Regions from separate parts of the Rummeliibacillus sp. TYF005 genome, predicted to be linked through region 1. Evidence: riboswitches for the same ligand, from Rfam matches in the RefSeq annotation. Region 1 holds a riboswitch; each other region holds the start of a gene.
The links. A riboswitch is a leader RNA that binds a small molecule or an ion and turns the genes downstream of it on or off. The one in region 1 is predicted to bind cobalamin.

Region 1 (4,737 bases):
GTTACAAGGAAAAACAGTGATATAGCTTTAGGAAATTTAATCGCTGATGGTATGAAAAATGCTATGAATGCAGATTTTGCCTTAATGAATGGCGGTGGAGTGCGCGCTCCATTAAATGCTGGTAAAGTTACTTTCGGCGACTTATTTGCCATTCAACCATTTGGCAATGTTCTTAATAAAGTTAAACTCAGTGGCGCGGACTTACGCGTTATACTAGATGAACAAATTACTGCAAGAGGTCTTGATTATCATGTTTCTGGCTTCAAATACACTTACACGTATGACGATACAACAAAAGCCGGAAAAGTAGTCGATATTATTTTGCCAGACGGCAGTAAAATTGACCCAACAAAAGAATACACAGTTGTCGTAAACAACTATATGTATGGTAATATCGATACTAGTTTTGGTGCACTTTCTAAAGACATGGAAGTTGGACCAACTGACTTAGATGCAACAGTTGAATTTGTAAAAACATTATCTTCTCCATTCGAGTATAAAGTGGAAGGAAGAATTCAACGAGTAAATTAATATTTTAGATTAAGAGATTTAAAGGCCGAGGCTGTTCCATTACGGGATAGCCTTTTTTGCAACAATATGTATTTCAATGCGTCTTTCAATCCTGTTGAATTAGAAAAGCTGCCTTGTTCTATACAAAGGCAGCTTTCAGGCATTCAATGCTAATCACGAGATGAAATTTTATATTTCCATCCCTACTTCTTCAAAGGTTGGCATGTTTTTCATCATGCTACATGCTGCATCGATGATTGGAAAAGCTAATGCTGCTCCAGAACCTTCACCTAGACACATATCCATTTTGAGCATTGGTTCTTTGCCTAGTAGTTCACTAGCTTTTTTACCACCTGGCTCATCTGTTGCGTGAGATGTGATGAGATAATCCTTCACTTTCGGTTCAATCGTTGTGGCGATAAGTGCGGAAGCTGTTGAAATATAGCCATCAACGACTACTGGTACTCGATTGGCAGCTGCTGCAAGCATAACCCCTGCCATACCACCAATTTCTAATCCTCCAACTTTTGCTAGTATATCGATTGCATCAGTTGAATCTGGTTGATTTGTTGCAATGGCATTTCGAATCACTTCTATTTTACGGGCTAAACCGCCATGTCCGAGACCTGCCCCTCTACCTGTAATTTCTTTTGGATCACAACCCGCCAATACCGATAATATAGCAGTACTTGGTGTTGTATTACTAATACCCATTTCACCTGTTCCTAACAAATTCACCCCATTTTGAATTTCTGCATTGGCAATTTCAATCCCTACTTCTAATGATTGAATGGCTTCTTCTTTTGTCATAGCTGGCCCTTTTGTAAAATTGGCAGTACCTCTTCTAATTTTACGATTAATCACGCCAGCATCAGTAGGAAGATCTACTTTTACACCAACATCGACTGTGACAATTTTTGCGTTTGATACTTTTGCAATGGTTCCTACCCCTGTTATTCCTTTAGCAATATTCAGCGTTTGCGCAAATGTAACTTCTTGAGGATTGCTTGTAACGCCTTCTTCGTACACACCGTGATCAGCAGCCATTACAATGATTGCTTTTTGATCAATTGCTGGAAAAAGCTCTCCTGTAATCCCCGATAATTGGACAGCGATACTTTCTAATTTGCCAAGACTTTTGGGTGGTTTGATCAAATTATCCACTCTTTGTCTTGCCTTTGCCATCATGTCTCCATCCAGGTCTTTAATTTTTCCAACAGTTTGCTGTAGCAAGTTCATTTTTCATCTCTCCCTAATAAAATTAAAAGCCTGCAGTTTATTTGTATTACAAATAAACCGCAGACTTTTCCATCATCTGTGTCAACAAGTATCAAGGCAGGTCTCCTGGCTCAGGGTCTACATTTGAATAGGCCTTCCCAGACATTGTCCAGTGGCATTTCCATTCAAACTTTCCTCTACAGTGGTGGGTCCGCTGAAGCTTTTCACTTCATTCCCTATTCTCCTTTTGTCAAAGGCACCTTGTACTTTTATTGAATTTTCTATCATTATGATACTCGTTGAACGTTGGTAAATCAATATATTTTATAAAATACTATGTTATCCGACTTGTAATTTAGTAACCTTTTTTAGTCAGAAGCCAGCAATAATACAATGGCAATCCTTTTTTAAGCAATTTTCGGCTGCATATCAAATGGCATTTTGTGATCTTGTTTTTAAAGGTTTTATATCATACATAAAAACATCTGCTGCTATCAGTAAACGGCCAATATATACATATACTCCGCAGACAATTTGTTATTTTTTCATATAAATTACTCATAGAGTATGACGTCTAAATAAAGCTTATAATAACTTAAGACAAACTGTAAATATTCTTGAGAACAATACCAAAATCAAGAAAGCTACTACATTTAATTATTACCATTAAATGTAGCAGCCTTTTATTTCAATATAACGATTATATCTAGAACTTATTACTCTTCATCTGCTAGTGTTAGTACTATACGACCGTTAATCTTACCATTTTCCATCTTATTGAACACATCATTGATATCTTCAAGTTTTGCTGTTTCAATAATGGCGCGTACTTTTCCTCGTGCGGCAAAATCAAGTGCTTCTTGCATATCTTTTCTTGTCCCAACAATTGATCCTTTTACTGTAACACCATTGAGAACTGTATTGAAAATTGGAATTGGGAGCTCCTCATTTGGCAACCCAACAACTACTAAACAGCCCCCGCGTTTTACTGATTCATAAGCTTGTTCAAAGGCTTTTTTTGTTACAGCTACGCTAATTGCAGCTTGTACACCACCTAATTGTTCTTGAATGGCTTGTACAGGATCTTCTTTTAAACCATTAATGACAATGTCTGCCCCTAATTCTTTTGCGAGTTTTGACTTATCATCGCTAATATCTATAGCCACTACATTGAGTCCCATTGCTTTCGCGTATTGTAATGCAATGTGCCCTAGTCCACCGATCCCGTAAATTGCAACCCATTCTCCTGGCTTTGCACCTGAAACTTTTAATGCTTTGTATGTTGTTACACCTGCACATAAAATGGGAGCGATTTCAATTGGGTCTACGTTGTCAGGAATTCTCGCTACATAATCTGCGGGTGCTTTACAATATTCTGCATATCCACCATCCACAGAGTATCCACCATTTAGTTGATTTGGACATAATGTTTCTTTACCATCTATACAATACTCACATTCTCCGCATGCAGAATATAACCACGGAATTCCTACTCGATCACCAACATTAATCGATTTAACACCTTTAGCTACTTCAACGACAACCCCTACCCCTTCATGCCCTGGGATTAATGGTAATTTTGGTTTTACAGGCCAGTCCCCATGTGCTGCGTGTAAATCTGTATGACATACACCACAAGCTTCAATTTTCACTAAAACTTCTCCCTCTTCTAATTGAGGTTTCGAAACTTCTTTAATCTCCAACTCTTTTGAAAACGCATTCACAATTGCAGCTTTCACGATCTTCCACTCCTTTCGCTTTTCAGTTATATATATGATGGTAGATGCTGTGACTATTCCTTATATATTATTTGATATACTTTCTAGTAATATATATAATTTACATAAAATAGAATTAATTGGAATAATCTTATGAATGGACGGCAGCATGAAATTTTAAAGCTTTAAATGAAAGTTTTACGTCACTAAAAAATGCATATTACAAATCTAGTCCGAGGAGTGAAAAAATGAAAGTTATTAAGGTATCTCCAAATATTTATAAAATTGAAACTTGGTTTATGTTTAAAATGAGTGCTTGGATTGTAACAGTTGAAGATGGTGTATACATTGTGGATACAGGAATGTCTTTTATGGGGAAAAAGATTTTAGAAGAAGCGGAGAAGTTGGGTAACCTAAAAGCTATTCTATTAACGCACGGCCATTCTGACCATGTCGGTGGATTGAAAAAAATCCTAGAAATAAAAAATGTTCCTGTATTTTCCCATGAAGCTGATATTAAATACATGGAAGGAAAGGAACCTTTCCCTGGTAGGAAAAAAGCGCAATCCCTTGTGCAACCAGGTGTTGTACAACCATTAGAAATAACAAATGGAAACTTACAGGATATTGATGATCTAACCCCTATCCACACTCCAGGTCATTCTCCAGGTCATGTAGTGTACTATCATAAAAAGGATCAGGTTTTGATCAGTGGCGATTTATTCACCTCAAAAAATGGTCAACTCCGAAAACCAATGGCTATGTTTACTTCTAATATGGATGAAGCTATAAAAAGTAGTTATGTTATTGAAGATTTGAAACCTAATATTGTAAGCATTTGTCATGGTAATGACGTAAAAGAGCCCTATAAACAAATGAAAAACTATCTGGCTACTTATTCATAAGTAGCCTTCTAGATTTTTAGTTTCAGTACTCACTCTTACTGAATGTTCTATTTTTTCTCATCGAGATAAAATCATAAAAGCATTAATAAATAAACGAATTTAGTTGGAAAATAATCGAGTAGGAGGGAGTAATTAACTCCCGACCTCTCACACCACCGTACGTACGGTTCCGTATACGGCGGTTCAATCTTTTAAGTATCTGTGCTCATAGAGTGAGGTGATGTCTTTTAATCCCCACTTTGTGAGCTTTTCTTTTGTTATTGCTCGATGGATGGTTTCACTACAAGATATTCGCCAATATCCCTTTCGGGAATTAGCTAGTTTCATCGCTTCATTGTGGTCAATTCCATATTTTCGAAGCATCTTGTATCTTGTATGTGGTTTCT
Region 2 (4,737 bases), on a different contig from region 1:
GCTTGTGAAACATCTACTGCGTTCCCTACACCTGCTGTAACCGCTACTACAATACTGCCTACTTGAGACGAATACTCCCTGATTACGACGTGTTTTGATGCAACTGCAGTCATCATGGCTACTGTATTAGATGGTGAAAAGCCGTGTTTTTCAAGATACTGTTTTAGTTCTTCATGCGCATTCTCACACATATAATTCTTATCAACTGAACGATTGATAAATGATTGAAACCATCCAAAACCTGCGTTATGAACAGCTGAAGAAATTGTTTTTAACGGAAACATTGTTTGTAACTCCACAAATTCATCTTTAACCTTTATTTGCTTTGATGTGATGGTCATTGATGCTTGCCCTTCTTCTTGAAAATCAGGGATTAACGTTACCTGTGGCTTCGGCATCACAGGGTGTGGATAGCTTGAAACTTTTGTATGGTAGACCTCCATCACATGCTTCTCTTTTAACACTTCATGTGGTTCACCAATAGAGCTAATTTGTCCATTTTCGAGTAAAATCAATTGATCACAATATAGTGAAGCTAAATTCATATCATGAAAAATCGAAATCACCGTTAAATCATGATACACAACCTCATGTCGAATCATATCCATCAGTTTCCGTTGATGTTCGATATCTAAATGATTAGTTGGTTCATCTAATAGTAGTAAATCGGCTTGCTGCGCTAAAGCTTGTGCAACAAACGCCCTTTGTTGCTCCCCACCGGAAAGAAAATCCAATTGTTGATCTGTGTATTGTGTAATCCCTGTTTGATCCATTGCAGTAGCAACTGCCTCTTCATCATCTTTTGACCATGTTTGAAACCAACTATTTTGATGAGGATAACGGCCAATTGATACAGTCTCACGAACTGAATGTGAGAAGGCATGTGCATGTAACTGAGGTAAAACAGCCATTTTGCGTGCTAATTCTTTCGTTGAATAGTCTTTACGATTCTTTCCATCAATCAGAACTGAACCACTTGTTTCAGCAAGTATTCCACTAATTACTTTTATAAGTGTAGATTTCCCGCTTCCATTAGGGCCTAAAATGCCAACAAATTGCCCTTTTTCTACTTTAAATGAAATATCCTTTATAATAGGTTTTTTAGGATCATATCCACCACTAAGTTGTTTTACATTAAGCATTCCTATGCTCCCTTCGTTCTACGTTGACGGAAGAAAATATAAGCAAAAACCGGCGCGCCAATAAAGGATGTTATAACACCGATAGGTAATTCTGTTGGTGCAATGATTATACGGGCGACCAAGTCACATACAATCAGTAATGATGCTCCATTGATAAAAGATAATGGTAATAGATGACGATGATCTGCACCAAATAGTAATCTAGTCATATGTGGGACAACTAGTCCGATAAAGCCAATCGTTCCTGAAACCGCGACCGCCGAACCAGTTAACATTGAACCCCCAAGTAGAAGCATAAGTTTACTTCTTTTCACATTAACACCTAAATACTTTGCCCTTTCTTCTCCAAACAACATAGCATTTAGCTCACGGCGATTAAACCATAACATCAATGCCCCTATAAGGATGAATGGCCATACCATCTTCACATAAGGCCACCCACGCATCGATACGCTTCCCATCAACCAGCTAATTATTTGTCGAAGTTCTTCTCCTGTTAGCGCAATCATTAATGATATAACAGCGCTTAAAAATGAACTCATGATTATTCCTGTTAAAATAAGTGTTTCCATCTTCATCGTACGATCAACTAATTTAGCAAATCCAATCACTGCAAATAGAGATAGCATTGCTCCTACCATGCTAAATGTAGGTAAAGTGAATATCCCTAAAATAGGGGCTGAAATATTGAAAAAAAGCGTCATCACTGCACCTACTGAGGCACCTGATGACACTCCTAACGTATATGGATCAGCAAGTGGATTTTTTAATAAGCCTTGAAAAGCAGCACCTGCAATTGCTAATGCTGCTCCAACAAGTCCAGCCAATAAAACACGTGGCATACGAATATTCCATAAAATATTTGTTGCCATTTCATCAGCTTCTGTATCCCATAACGTACTTAGTGGTACCTTTACAGAACCTACAGATATACCGAGCCATATACTCAGTAACAAGATGAATATGGCTACAATATACCCCACTACTATTTTCCTCATTTGAATACCTCTGGATAAACTGCTTTTGCTATTTCTTCTAGACCATCAGCAAGGCGAGGGCCTGTCCGAGCTGTTAAATCTTGATTCACTTGTACAACTGCGTCATTTTTGACTGCTGTAATACTATTAAATCCTTGACGTTTTTTTACTTTTTCTACGATATTCGGAACATCTTCCATTACAATCATTGTATCTGGATTACGTTTAACAATTTGCTCTGAATCGATTTTAAACCAACCTGATTGATCATCTACAACATTTTTGATATTTGCTAGGTCTAAGATTTCTTGCATAAATGTATCCTTACCTGCTGTATAAATTTCCGGTTCATCTGAAGTTTCTACAAAAACAGAACGTTGTTTCACATTTGCTACTTTATCTTGAACTTCTTGTACTTTTGCTTTCATATCTTCAACAATTTGATCTGCTTTTTGCCCTTTGTCTGTAATTTGGCCAATTTGTTCGATCGTGTTATATGTTTCTTCAAAGTTTGTTGCATTTTTTACTACAAAAACAGTAATTCCTGCATCTTTTAGTTGTTGTAATCCTGCCTCTACTGATTTGGCATTGGATTCATGCGCAAACACTACATCTGGTTTTAAACTTAGTATTTTCTCAATATCATATTCCATGCCGCCCACTTTTTCCTTTTTAGTAGCAGCTTCTGGATAGTTATCGTTATCAGTTACACCTACAATTTTGTCGTCTAAACCTAGCGCAAATAATATTTCTGTATTACTAGGGACTAAAGAAACTATCTTTTTAGGGGCTTCTTTAAATTCCACATTGTTACCGAGTGCATCTTTTACCATCATTGGATATGTAGACGTATTTTTTGTTGTTTGCGTAGAATTTGTTTTGTCACTAGATGATTTTTGCGAATCTCCTTGTCCACATCCTACAAGTAAAGCAAATACCATTGTGAGCATTATTGCTAATTGCCATATTCTTTTCATTGATCGAAGTGCCTCCTTCAGCAAAATAAAAAGCCTCTCTATTTTTTCGAGAGGCATCATGAATCCAGTAAATATTAAATATACTGGCACCCATCCTATCCTCGTAGTTAAACTGGTGTCTTTAAATACGGCAGGTATCCTGGCTTGTGTTCAACGCTTCTCGTGCCTTCCCGAAAATTTTTCAGTGGCAATTATACGAGTTACTCACACTTACAGTGGCGGGACCGCATCGGATTTTCACCGATTTCCCTTTTCACTTAACATTTTACCGAATGTTAAGAACCGTACTTTTTTAACTATTGAATTGTCTATCATTATACCGAATATTTTGTTTTTATGGAAGGTACCTTAAAATAATTAAAGTTTTACGGAATAGTTTTGACCTATTGAGTGGGGGTATAATTCTTATGAGTTGTGCTAATTGGTGCCTGAGTTGTGCTAAACAGGGCGCGAGTTTCCTAACTTTATACTCTCGGTAATTTTATACTTGAAGCTATGTATCTCTTATTTTTTCTTTCGATTGAGTAATTTTAGTCGATGGAGCTTACATGTCCCCTAATTCTTTCCTACGTAAAAAAGCTAAGCAAAATAAAAGGACATCGCATATTTTCACACAAAATATACGATGCCCTTGCTTATTTTTTGAGATTCGGGCCTTCCAGCGCTTGTCGGGAGCCCACAGGATATGGGTCAGATAGCCGTTGCGACACGATGTTGCGCTTTTAGGCTATCTTCCTCTTAGCGAGCGCGTTCAGCAATTAAATTATCCAGCTTCTGCGGCTAGTCCCTCGAGTCACAACGCTTTCTCGGTCGAAAACTGAAATGACGTTTTCGATTCGAAAGCTTTTGTGATTTTCGGGTCTGAGCAAGCCGCCTCAGCATTTAATTTTATCCAGCTTCTCGCGCCAGCCCCTCGAGGTCGCTTCAGTCCCTCGGTCAAAAGCTGAAAACATGCTTTTGATTCGGGCCTTCCAGCGCTTGTCGGGGCTAAACGGACGCGTTCAGCATTTAACTTTATCCGGCTTCGGGCGCTAGCTGCTCGAGTCGCTTCGGTCTCTCGGTCGAAAGCTGAAAACACGCTTTCGATTCGAGCCCTCCAGCGCTTGTCGCAGCTGAACGAGCGCCCTCAGCACTTAATATTACATTTTTTCTGGTGCTGATACGCCTATTAGTTTTAGTGCGTTTGCTAATGTTGTACGTACTGCTGTGATTAATGCGATACGTGCTTCAGAGCGTTCTTTGTTTTCTTCATCTAAAACTTTTTCTGCATTATAGAAACTGTGGAATGTTGCAGCAAGTTCTTGGATGTAGTTAGCGATACGGTGTGGCGCACGTACACGAGCAGCATCCGCTACGACTTGTGGGAAGTCTCCAACTTTTTTCAATACTTCAATGTCTTTTTCAGATGATAATGTATCAAGATGTTCAGTTGAAGCTGCAAAGCCTTTTTCTGATGCTTGACGTAAGATTGAGCAAATACGTGCATGTGCATATTGTGCATAGTACACTGGGTTTTCGTTTGATTGTTTTACAGCTAAGTCTAAATCAAAGTCTAAATGAGTATCGCCTGCACGCATTGCAAAGTTATAACGAACAGCATCTAAACCTACTTCTTCTACAAGTTCGCGAAGAGTTACTGCG
Region 3 (4,737 bases), on a different contig from region 1:
TGTACAAAATAACTAGTTCTCCATCATGGCTAATCAAAGGGTTGATCAAAGCAGCGACTAAGAAAAAAGGAATCATCCATTTTAAACCGGAAAGAAAAGATGTTCTGTTCACTTGTAAACTCAATAGAATCGAGAAGATAAGGGATATCATCAAGTATATTGGATGCATATAAAACATAGTCATTCCTACTACTAATAGAAAATAACTAAAAAGAACAATCGGATGATAGTTTGCAAAAGCTTTCAATGTATTTCCTCCTAATTACAATCCAATATCTTTACCTAGATCCACAGTATATTGCCAAATAATTTGGTCTCCATCTTTTACTGTATAACTACTCGAACCTAGACCCGGATTCTTACCGTTTACACTATACATCCATCCTGAAAGTGCTCCCGCATCTTTTGCATATAAATGATTAATTCCTTGAATATAGACACTACCGTATTTGTTTTCTCCAGCGCCTTCATATTCAAATTGAATGTTATGCTCTTTTAAAGCCCTTAAGGTTATACTCCAAGCTGTATCATATTTACTAAGAATTTCATATTTTGAAGGAGCAATGATTACGCCATTTTTGGGTACATATTTTTCGCTTTGTAATGGTTTTTCAAGTTTTGCAAAATGTTCAGGTTTTAAAAGAGTATCAACTCTTACTGAAATCGTAACGTATTTTTTCTTTTCTTTAACAACTTTTTTGTCAGCCACTTTTGAATCAGCAACTGATTTTGGTGGATTTGTTTTCTTAAAGGATGCAGTATCTTTATTGGGCTTTGTTACTATTTTCTTCTTTGTTTTTTCCTCTTTTTCGGTTTTCTCTCGGTTTGTCGGCTTAGTTAAACTGCTTTCTTCTTTTTCAGAAGTATCCTTTTCACTAGCTTGATGTATTGTCGATTGAGGTTTTTCTTTCTGGCTTGATTCATCAGAACGTTCATTTGATTCCTTTGAATCTTCTTGTTTATTTACCTGTTTTTCAGTTTCCATCTTTTTCTTACTGGCCAAGTTTTCTTTCTTCTTATCATCATTTATAGGAATTACTTTCTCATTAGAATCTTCTACACTTTTTTCATCTGTATTTTGATGATTGTATTGTTCAACTGTTTGGACTTTACAACCAGCAAGGCAGATTATCGCAATAATTAAAGAAAGAATATAAAAATGTACTTTCTTCAAAAATAACACCTCCATATAGATGTCAATAGGGTGTTAGAATTTGTCTCTAACACCCTGGGTTAAAATTTACATTGTTGACTAGTTATTTTGATTTAACAGTAATCGTCTTAGATGCACTTTTGTTATTGGCTGCATCCTTAACATAAACCGTTAATTTTGTACCAGTTTTTTGTTTTTTGATAGATAAAGAGAATTTACCTTTCGATGAGACTTTTCCCTTTTGTATTACTTTCTTATTTTTCACAACATAAACGGTTGATTTCACTTCTGCTGTTCCAACTATTCTTGTAGAATTTTTTGTTACCTTTTTAACGATTGGTGTTTTTGGTGCTGTTTTATCAACAACTTTTACAGAGACAGTCTTGCTAGTGTTCTTAGCAAGATCGGTTGCTGCAATTTTTAATGTGGTACCAGCCTTTTGTTTTTTGATTTTGACTGAATATGCGCCTTTAAAATCTGCAATGGCTGTACCGATGATTTTAGAACCATTTTTCACAGTTACGGTAGCGTACGATTCTGTTTTACCAGTTACAGTAGTTTTATTGTCTGCTACTGTTTTAACAGTTGGTAATTTAGGAGCTTTTGTGTCATATGCAAGGTTTTCAGCTTTAACATCCGACATATCGTAGAATTTCTTTTCATTATTTACTAGACGATCATATGCTTCTAAAGCACGGTTTGCTTGGTCGGTAGACATATCGTTAGCTATTTTTGATGTAGGAGAGTTTTTAAATCCACCCGATGCTTGATCGTATGTAGTCAATAAATTAGATACAGACCAATTGTTATTTTTGATAAAACGAAGATCCGATTTTGGATTAATGTTTAAAGAAGTAAGCGCTAGAATTACTTGTGATATAGATTCTGGGCTATCTCCACCATAGTAGCCATCGTAACCTGCATTTTTATTTAATTTGAGTGATAAATAATTCAATGCTTTATTAAGCGATTCATTAACACCATCTCTAGATGTGTAGTTTGATAATGCAGTCGTTACCATAGCTGTACTATCAACACCAGGCCATTGCCATGCAACCCCAAATGAACCTTCGTTTTCATCCGTAAATTGATCATTTAATAAATCTTTTACCATTTGCTCTTTTAAATTTGCATATTTTTCATCAGCAGGAAGTTTGTAATTTGCTGAATCAAGAGCATAAAGTACATTATAATTTGATGTTGCAGAGTAAGTTTGATTTTCTTGTTCCTTCAAAACTTTATCCATCATAGTTTGAATTAAATTAAAACCTTCAATATTTGAAGCATCTTTTCCTATTGATGTTAATGCTAGTACTACTTTTCCGTACTTACCTGATGAGACTTCTCTTTCTCCATCGAAGATTTTCCCGTTATTTGCTTTTAGTTTTGAAACAATATTCTTGTAGTAATTTGTATAATAATTTTTTGCAACAGGGAATCCAGTTTGTGCTAAATCAGTTACAACATCTTCATTTCCAAACTTAGCATTTGGGGTATTTTTGTATAGCCATAAAGCTGAGCTCTTTAAAGCTTTTTGGTATTCAACATTTTTCACTGATGCATTTACTTCCTTGTTTCCCTCTGCATGGGCAATAATTGAAGCAGGAAGTTGAGATGTGAGCAATAAACTAGCTAATGAGACTGGTGCAATCCATTTTTTAAAGTTTTTGTTTTTGTACATAAAAATACCTCCATTCATTTGGACAATTAACGCTTAACTGTCTTCTAGAATAGAGGTAATGAAAGCAATACAAATTTAATGTCTTTACATATATATGTAAAGATAATTGGACGTGAAATAAACATATGTATTTCACAGTTCGATACCTCCCCTCGAAGATCAGAACTAAAGATAAAAGCAGGTCTCCTGGCTTATGTATATTAGAAATTTCGCACCTTCCCAGCTGTTAGCCAGTGGTATACGCGAAGTTCAAATACATTTACAGTAGCGGGGCTGCATCGGATTTCCACCGATTTCCCTATTATCCTATCAATTGATAGGCACTTCTATCTAAAAGTTATGTAATTGTCATCTATCAGTATTTCACATTCTTTAGGTCATGTAAATATTTTTCTAATATTTTTTAAATTTTGACGAAAATAAATAACCCCCTACCAATCATTATATGATCAGCAGGGGGTTTATAAGTCACTCGCGACGGCATCAGTCATTTTGGTCGTTTCTCCTTTTTGAGTATTCTTTGTAGGCATTAAGTTGTTCTTCCGTTAGATGATTGATAAAAAAGTAAAAGTCTTTCGATTCCAATCCATATTCTTGGCATGCGTTACAATATCGTTCATAGCTTTCTCTATACATATCCATTTGTATTTCTCCTCCTGTTATATAACAAATATTATTATTGATAATAATATATAACAGTCTAAAACATCTGTCAACGGAATTTTCTTAAAAAACAAATATTAAAATAAATTTTTATACAATACGTAAACATAAACAAACTCAAGCCCTATTAGTACAATAAAGCTTGAGTTTAAATCTTTAAATGATGTGTTTAACGTCTTTAAATTTAGAACTACTTAGAAGACTAACTACTACATAACTTACAAGAGATAATAGAATAGAAGTTGTTACTGTATGCATTCCTAAGAAAGTTGTTCCCCATTTTTCGTAAATGAAAATATAACTGACTAAACCTACAATCATGGAAGAAGCTGCTCCATATTTGTTTCCTTTTTTCCAATATAGACCTAATACAACAGGCCAAACAAATACAGATTCTAAGCCACCAAATGAGAAAAGGTTAAGCCATACAAGCAAGCTAGGCGGTTTTAACGCAATAATAATAACCGCTAAGCCGATTAAAGCAGTGACCAAAAAGCTTAGTCTTTTCACTTCATGATCATTCGCTTTTGGCTTAATATAGTTTAGATATATATCTTTCACAATAGTAGAACTTACAAGCATTAGCAAAGCATTTACAGTAGACATAATCGCAGCCATTGGAGCAGCCAAAACGATACCTGCCAAATAAGGTGGTAATACCTTCAATGTTAAAAGTGGCATAACTTTATCACCGATATCAATACCAGGTAACACCGGGCGTGCCAATACCCCTGTTAAATGCATCCCGAACATAACTGTCCCTATTGCAATTGTTCCAATAATGATTGCTGAGTGCATACTTCTTGAGTTTTTATATGACATTGCTCGTACTGCAATTTGAGGTAAACCAATAACACCAATACCGATTAAAATCCAAAATGTAGATACATATAGTGGCGTTAAACTTCCATCAGCACCAAACGGAGATACTAACTTAGGATTTTCAGCAACTAAGTCGGACATGATATTAGAAACGCCGCCACCAGCAATAATCGTACCAACAAGCAAAATAACACTACCTAAAAACATCACAGTACCTTGTACAGCATCTGTTAATGCTACGGCTCTAAATCCACCTATTATTACATATACAAGGACTACAATCGCAAAAATGAATAATGCAGAAGTATAATTTAATCCGGTTAAAGATTCAATTAACCTTGCACCACCAATCCATTGTGCAGCCATTGAAGCAAATAGGAAGATTATAATACTCAATGCAGAAACAATAACAACGAAA
Region 4 (4,737 bases), on a different contig from region 1:
CTTAATACATGTAGAATTGAAAGTATAGATTATTGGGATGAGGACGAATTTTATTTCGTATTTGAAGAAATAGCTTCTAAGTTAAGAGATTTTTGTACATGTGAATTTCATCCAATTTCCCAGTGCGGTGGAATTTTCGTTATTTCTAACTAAGTAATATCATATTAATCCTTTAAACTGTTGGTTAACTAGATTACTAGCTAATCAACAGTTTTTTATATACGAAAATTTAACTGAAACATTTATAAATTATGTTTACAATGGAGAAAATAAGTTAAAATATATTGAAAATATTTTAGTTGGAGGATATCATATGAACCTCATCATTGAATGGATTTACAAAACATCCAGAGGAGTAGAAACGGTATTTCGCTCAGAAGAAATATCGGCAGAGAAAGCATATAAAATTGCTTTAGATATAGAGAAAACAGGAAGAGTGAAGAACATAACATTTATAGATCAATTCGATAGTTCATGGACTATGAAAGAGCTAAAACGTTATTTAACGGAAGTGGAAGGAGAACCACATAATATTACAGTCTATTTTGACGGTGGTTATGATAGAGAAACGACTATATCAGGTTTAGGTTGTGCCATCTATTTTGAGCAAAATGGCAAGCCGTTTCGGGTTAGAAAAAATGCACAAACAGTAGGGTTGAAATCGAATAACGAATCCGAATATGCAGCACTTCAACTAAGTATTACAGAATTAGAATTATTAAATGTTAAAAACACAAATATTCGATTTATCGGTGATTCTCAAGTCGTGATCAACCAAATGAGTGGTGAATGGGCAGTACTAGAACCAGAGTTAATGAGTTGGGCTGACAAAATTGATAACAAGTTAAAAGAATTAGGCATTCAAGCAGAATATGAACATGTATCTCGAAAATTGAATGTAGAAGCTGATCGACTGGCAACTCAAGCAATACATGGTATAGAAATTATTGCACAAATAGAATTAATATTGGAACATGATTGATAGAAATTAGAATTTTTTCTCTATAAATTTTTTTATTGCGTTCTTCTATTGTTTAAAGAATGGAATATCGGGAATACTTTTCTCAAAGAGTATAAGTCCGATATTGCGTGAACATATAAGTGAAACTTGGAGGAAACAGCATGAAAAACAAAATGAAAATAATCATCTTTGTATTCACAGCGTTAATCACATTATCTGGCTGTGGCAATGTTTTAAAGGGAGAAAATATTGATGTAAACAAAAATGTGGATATAGCTCCTGATGATAATTTAAATTTAGATGATAAACAAACTGTAACAGAAGAAAATAATCATATGAATCATAATAATTCTGGTGTAGTTTTAGGAGATATTAAAAAAGCTAAAAATCCAACGTATCCAGTAGGAAGTCAAGTAATCGTTCAAGCCAATCATATGGTTGGCATGAATGGAGCAAAAGGAACGATTGTTGGTGCATATGAGACTAATGCCTACTCAGTCAGTTATAAACCAACTACTGGTGGAAAAGAAGTCAAAAATCACAAATGGGTGATTCAAGAAGAAATAAAAAAAGCAGCCGGTAAAATTCTACAACCAGGAGCGAAAGTGACCCTTGATGCAGACCATTTGCCAGGTATGAAGGGTGCTATTGCTACAATTGAATCTGGAATTCACACAACAGTTTACATGGTCAACTATAAGCCAACTACTGGTGGGAATGAAGTGAAAAATCATAAATGGTTGATTGAAAGTGAACTAGTAGCAAATAAATAAAAAATTAAAAGAAATTTCTATGAGATTTTAAATAGAAGTTTCTTTTTTTGTGATAAAGATAGATTATATAATCTACTAATAACAATATGTTATAATGAGAGAAACGGAATAAGAAGAAAAAGGGTACAAATCATTTTTTGATTTGTTTAAAAGGGAAGATCGGTGAGAATCCGACGCTGTCCCGCAACTGTAATTCAGAGCAAATCGCAAAAACCACTGTCAAAACGGGAAGGTGCGATGAGCAGAGAAGATAAGCCAGGAGACCTGCCTTTTTTCGAGTACAGCCATATAACCTACGAGGATAGGAGGTGTAGAGTGTGACAGAATATCTTCTGCATGCTCATTGTACGACAAAACCGCAAAGTTCTCCCTTTTTTAGAGGGCTTATTTTGCTATGGTCGAAGTCGTATAAGAGAGCAAGTTTTTCATAACACATCCTTCTAAATGTTGACGGATGTGTTTTTTTATGAGAAAAGGAGAGAAAACGATGAATCATGAAATTGTCACCATGTATGAACAAAAGATGAAGCAGCAACTAATGATATCTGTTGGGACTTCTAAATCAATGTCTTTGAAAGAGATTACACGAGAATTGATAGAAGAAAATTGTGAACAGTATTTAAATATTAACTACGCTTATTTAAATGTTAAACATGAAATAATAGGAAGTTATTAATTTGAGTACTTTTTGAAATTTTAAATTTTATAGGCTTTTTTAGAAATAATAATATAGTTAAGCGCATGAAAACATAGAAGATTGTTTCCATGCGCTTTTTAGTTTTATATTCCGATTTATGTTATTTTACCTGACATTTAAATAAAAAATAAATGCGCTTTTTATATTATTTTGTTTGATTGATAATTTTGTTAAAGGAATTTTTTATTATGTTAGGTTTTAATACATTGACTATATATAAAAACTTACGTATATTCAAAATATAAGATTACCTATTTATAGGAGATGCTATTTAATAATGCCAAAGGATGGTGGGAAGAATGATGTGGAATACACCAGAGAAATTACGTTCGCTCCTTTGTGAGCTTGTCAGTTGGGAAAGTCAGACAATGACAAAAGGGGAACAACTATTTTCAAGTAAACTAAAAGCAAAATTACAGCAACTTCAATACTTTAAGGAAAACCCATCTTATCTAAAACTTTGTGATGTTGACCGCGGGAGACAAGTTGTTTCAGCATTATACAAAAATTCACATGTAAATGAAACTGTAGTTTTAATTAGTCATTTTGATACAGTACAAATTGAAGAGTACGGTTCATTTATTCCTATAGCAACTATGCCTGAAGTGTTAACGAATGCTTTTAAGGCAGATCCAAGTATGCTAAACGAATCTGCCAAAAAAGATTTAGTAAGTGGGGATTACTTATTTGGCCGAGGGGTAATGGATATGAAAATCGGCTTAGCACTACATATGCAAATCATTGAAAGAGCTATTGCGGAAAAATGGCCTATTAATCTACTAATTGTTACTGTACCTGATGAAGAAGTCAATTCAGCAGGCATGCGACAAGCAGTGAAACTTATATCAGAATTACAAGAAAAAGAAAATTTGAAGATTAAATTATTTTTAAATAGTGAACCTTCTTTTTCTCAAGGTCCAACTGATTTAAAAGAATATGTTTACTCTGGTTCAATTGGAAAGATTATGCCTGCAGCACTTTTCTATGGGAAAGAGACGCATGTAGGAGAACCTTTAAAAGGGATGACTGCACCTTTTATGAGTGCTTTTCTAACAGCAGAAATGGAATGGAATGAAAAATTTCTAGAAGAAGACTTTGGTGAACAAACCCCTCTTCCAGTTTCGCTGAAGTTAACCGATCTAAAAGAACAATATTCTACACAGACACCCTATCGTGCCATTTCGATGTTCAATGTTTTCCTCATGAAGCGGAGTGCCGGAGAAATCATGAACTTATTCGAAGAAATAGCGAAAGAGGCTATGGAAAAGTGTCAAACACGTTACGAGGTAATCTGTAAGAAACAAGGCGTTTCAACAATTGGCAAGATTCGTGTAGTTCGATTTGAAGAATTATATACCTATGCAGTTAATAAAATGGGTATAAAGCAGGTAAAAGAATTAAAGAAATCTATATTATCAAATGACACATTTGACGATCGTGAAAAGTCATTACGAATTGCAGATCAATTGATGATACGCTGCCAAGAATTAGCGCCAGCTGTAGTATTACTGTTTGCACCACCATATTATCCACCTGTAAATTCATCAGAAGATTCCCTGATACAAGGCGCGGTTTCCTTACTCCTTGAAGAAGCAAAAAAGTTCAATATTCCTCTTGAACAAATCCATTATTTTAATGGGATTTGTGATTTGAGTTACTGTCAATTTCAAGCTGTTAAGGATTGGAAGACATATGAAAAAAATTCACCAGTTTGGGGAGAAACGTATGATATTCCATTTGAAGAAATGTCGAAGTTTTCAGCTCCAGTCCTTAATGTGGGGCCGTTTGGGAAAGATGCACATCAAATTTCGGAACGTTTACATGTTAAAAGTGCATTTGTGGAAATGCCGGTATTACTCTATGAATTGCTGAAGTATGTAAGTAAAAATTCACAAGTTGTAGAATAATGAAATTTCAGCATATATTATTGTACAGATATCTAATCTGCATATATTTTTTCTCGCATTAACCGATTATAGAAGTTTCATTTTATATGAACAGGAGGAGCTATACTGGGATTATTTGATAATTTGATGGGGAATGCGACAGAAGTAAGCAAAGAAATTATTCATTCTGAGATAAAAGATCTAATTGCGAAAAATGAAAAAGTTGAGCAAGCATATAAGTTAATTAGAGACCTCTTTGTTTTTACAGATAAACGATTAATATTGATTGATAAACAAGGGGTAACAGGAAAGAAAATAGAATATCACTCTATTCCTTATAGAAGCGTAGTACACTTCTCCATTGAGACAGCTGGTACTTTTGATTTTGAAGCAGAACTAAAAATTTGGTTGTCTAATAGT

Region 2: linked by a shared signal. The riboswitch ahead of CW357_RS04815 (ABC transporter substrate-binding protein) and the one ahead of cobT (nicotinate-nucleotide--dimethylbenzimidazole phosphoribosyltransferase) in region 1 are both predicted to bind cobalamin.
Region 3: linked by a shared signal. The riboswitch ahead of CW357_RS05590 (Ig-like domain-containing protein) and the one ahead of cobT (nicotinate-nucleotide--dimethylbenzimidazole phosphoribosyltransferase) in region 1 are both predicted to bind cobalamin.
Region 4: linked by a shared signal. The riboswitch ahead of CW357_RS16340 (hypothetical protein) and the one ahead of cobT (nicotinate-nucleotide--dimethylbenzimidazole phosphoribosyltransferase) in region 1 are both predicted to bind cobalamin.

Annotation. Positions count from the first base shown of each region.
Region 1 is NZ_ML122575.1:20,413-25,149, forward strand. It holds gene CW357_RS14475 (bifunctional 2',3'-cyclic-nucleotide 2'-phosphodiesterase/3'-nucleotidase) at 1-531, shown strand, start outside; gene cobT (nicotinate-nucleotide--dimethylbenzimidazole phosphoribosyltransferase) at 700-1,749, opposite strand; cobalamin riboswitch at 1,827-2,007, opposite strand; gene adhP (alcohol dehydrogenase AdhP) at 2,445-3,467, opposite strand; gene CW357_RS14490 (MBL fold metallo-hydrolase) at 3,695-4,351, shown strand; gene CW357_RS18645 (group II intron maturase-specific domain-containing protein) at 4,535-4,737, opposite strand, start outside.
Region 2 is NZ_ML122545.1:7,204-11,940, reverse strand. It holds gene CW357_RS04825 (adenosylcobinamide amidohydrolase) at 1-1,142, opposite strand, end outside; gene CW357_RS04820 (FecCD family ABC transporter permease) at 1,145-2,140, opposite strand; gene CW357_RS04815 (ABC transporter substrate-binding protein) at 2,137-3,096, opposite strand; cobalamin riboswitch at 3,208-3,398, opposite strand; gene argS (arginine--tRNA ligase) at 4,236-4,737, opposite strand, start outside.
Region 3 is NZ_ML122546.1:57,961-62,697, reverse strand. It holds gene CW357_RS05600 (energy-coupling factor transporter transmembrane component T) at 1-247, opposite strand, end outside; gene CW357_RS05595 (DUF4430 domain-containing protein) at 263-1,174, opposite strand; gene CW357_RS05590 (Ig-like domain-containing protein) at 1,257-2,834, opposite strand; cobalamin riboswitch at 2,993-3,177, opposite strand; gene CW357_RS05585 (transcriptional regulator) at 3,318-3,476, opposite strand; gene panF (sodium/pantothenate symporter) at 3,654-4,737, opposite strand, start outside.
Region 4 is NZ_ML122591.1:11,167-15,903, reverse strand. It holds gene CW357_RS16355 (class I SAM-dependent methyltransferase) at 1-153, shown strand, start outside; gene CW357_RS16350 (reverse transcriptase-like protein) at 314-982, shown strand; gene CW357_RS16345 (YdhK family protein) at 1,123-1,734, shown strand; cobalamin riboswitch at 1,839-2,021, shown strand; gene CW357_RS16340 (hypothetical protein) at 2,201-2,410, shown strand; gene CW357_RS16335 (M20/M25/M40 family metallo-hydrolase) at 2,731-4,338, shown strand; gene CW357_RS16330 (PH domain-containing protein) at 4,444-4,737, shown strand, end outside.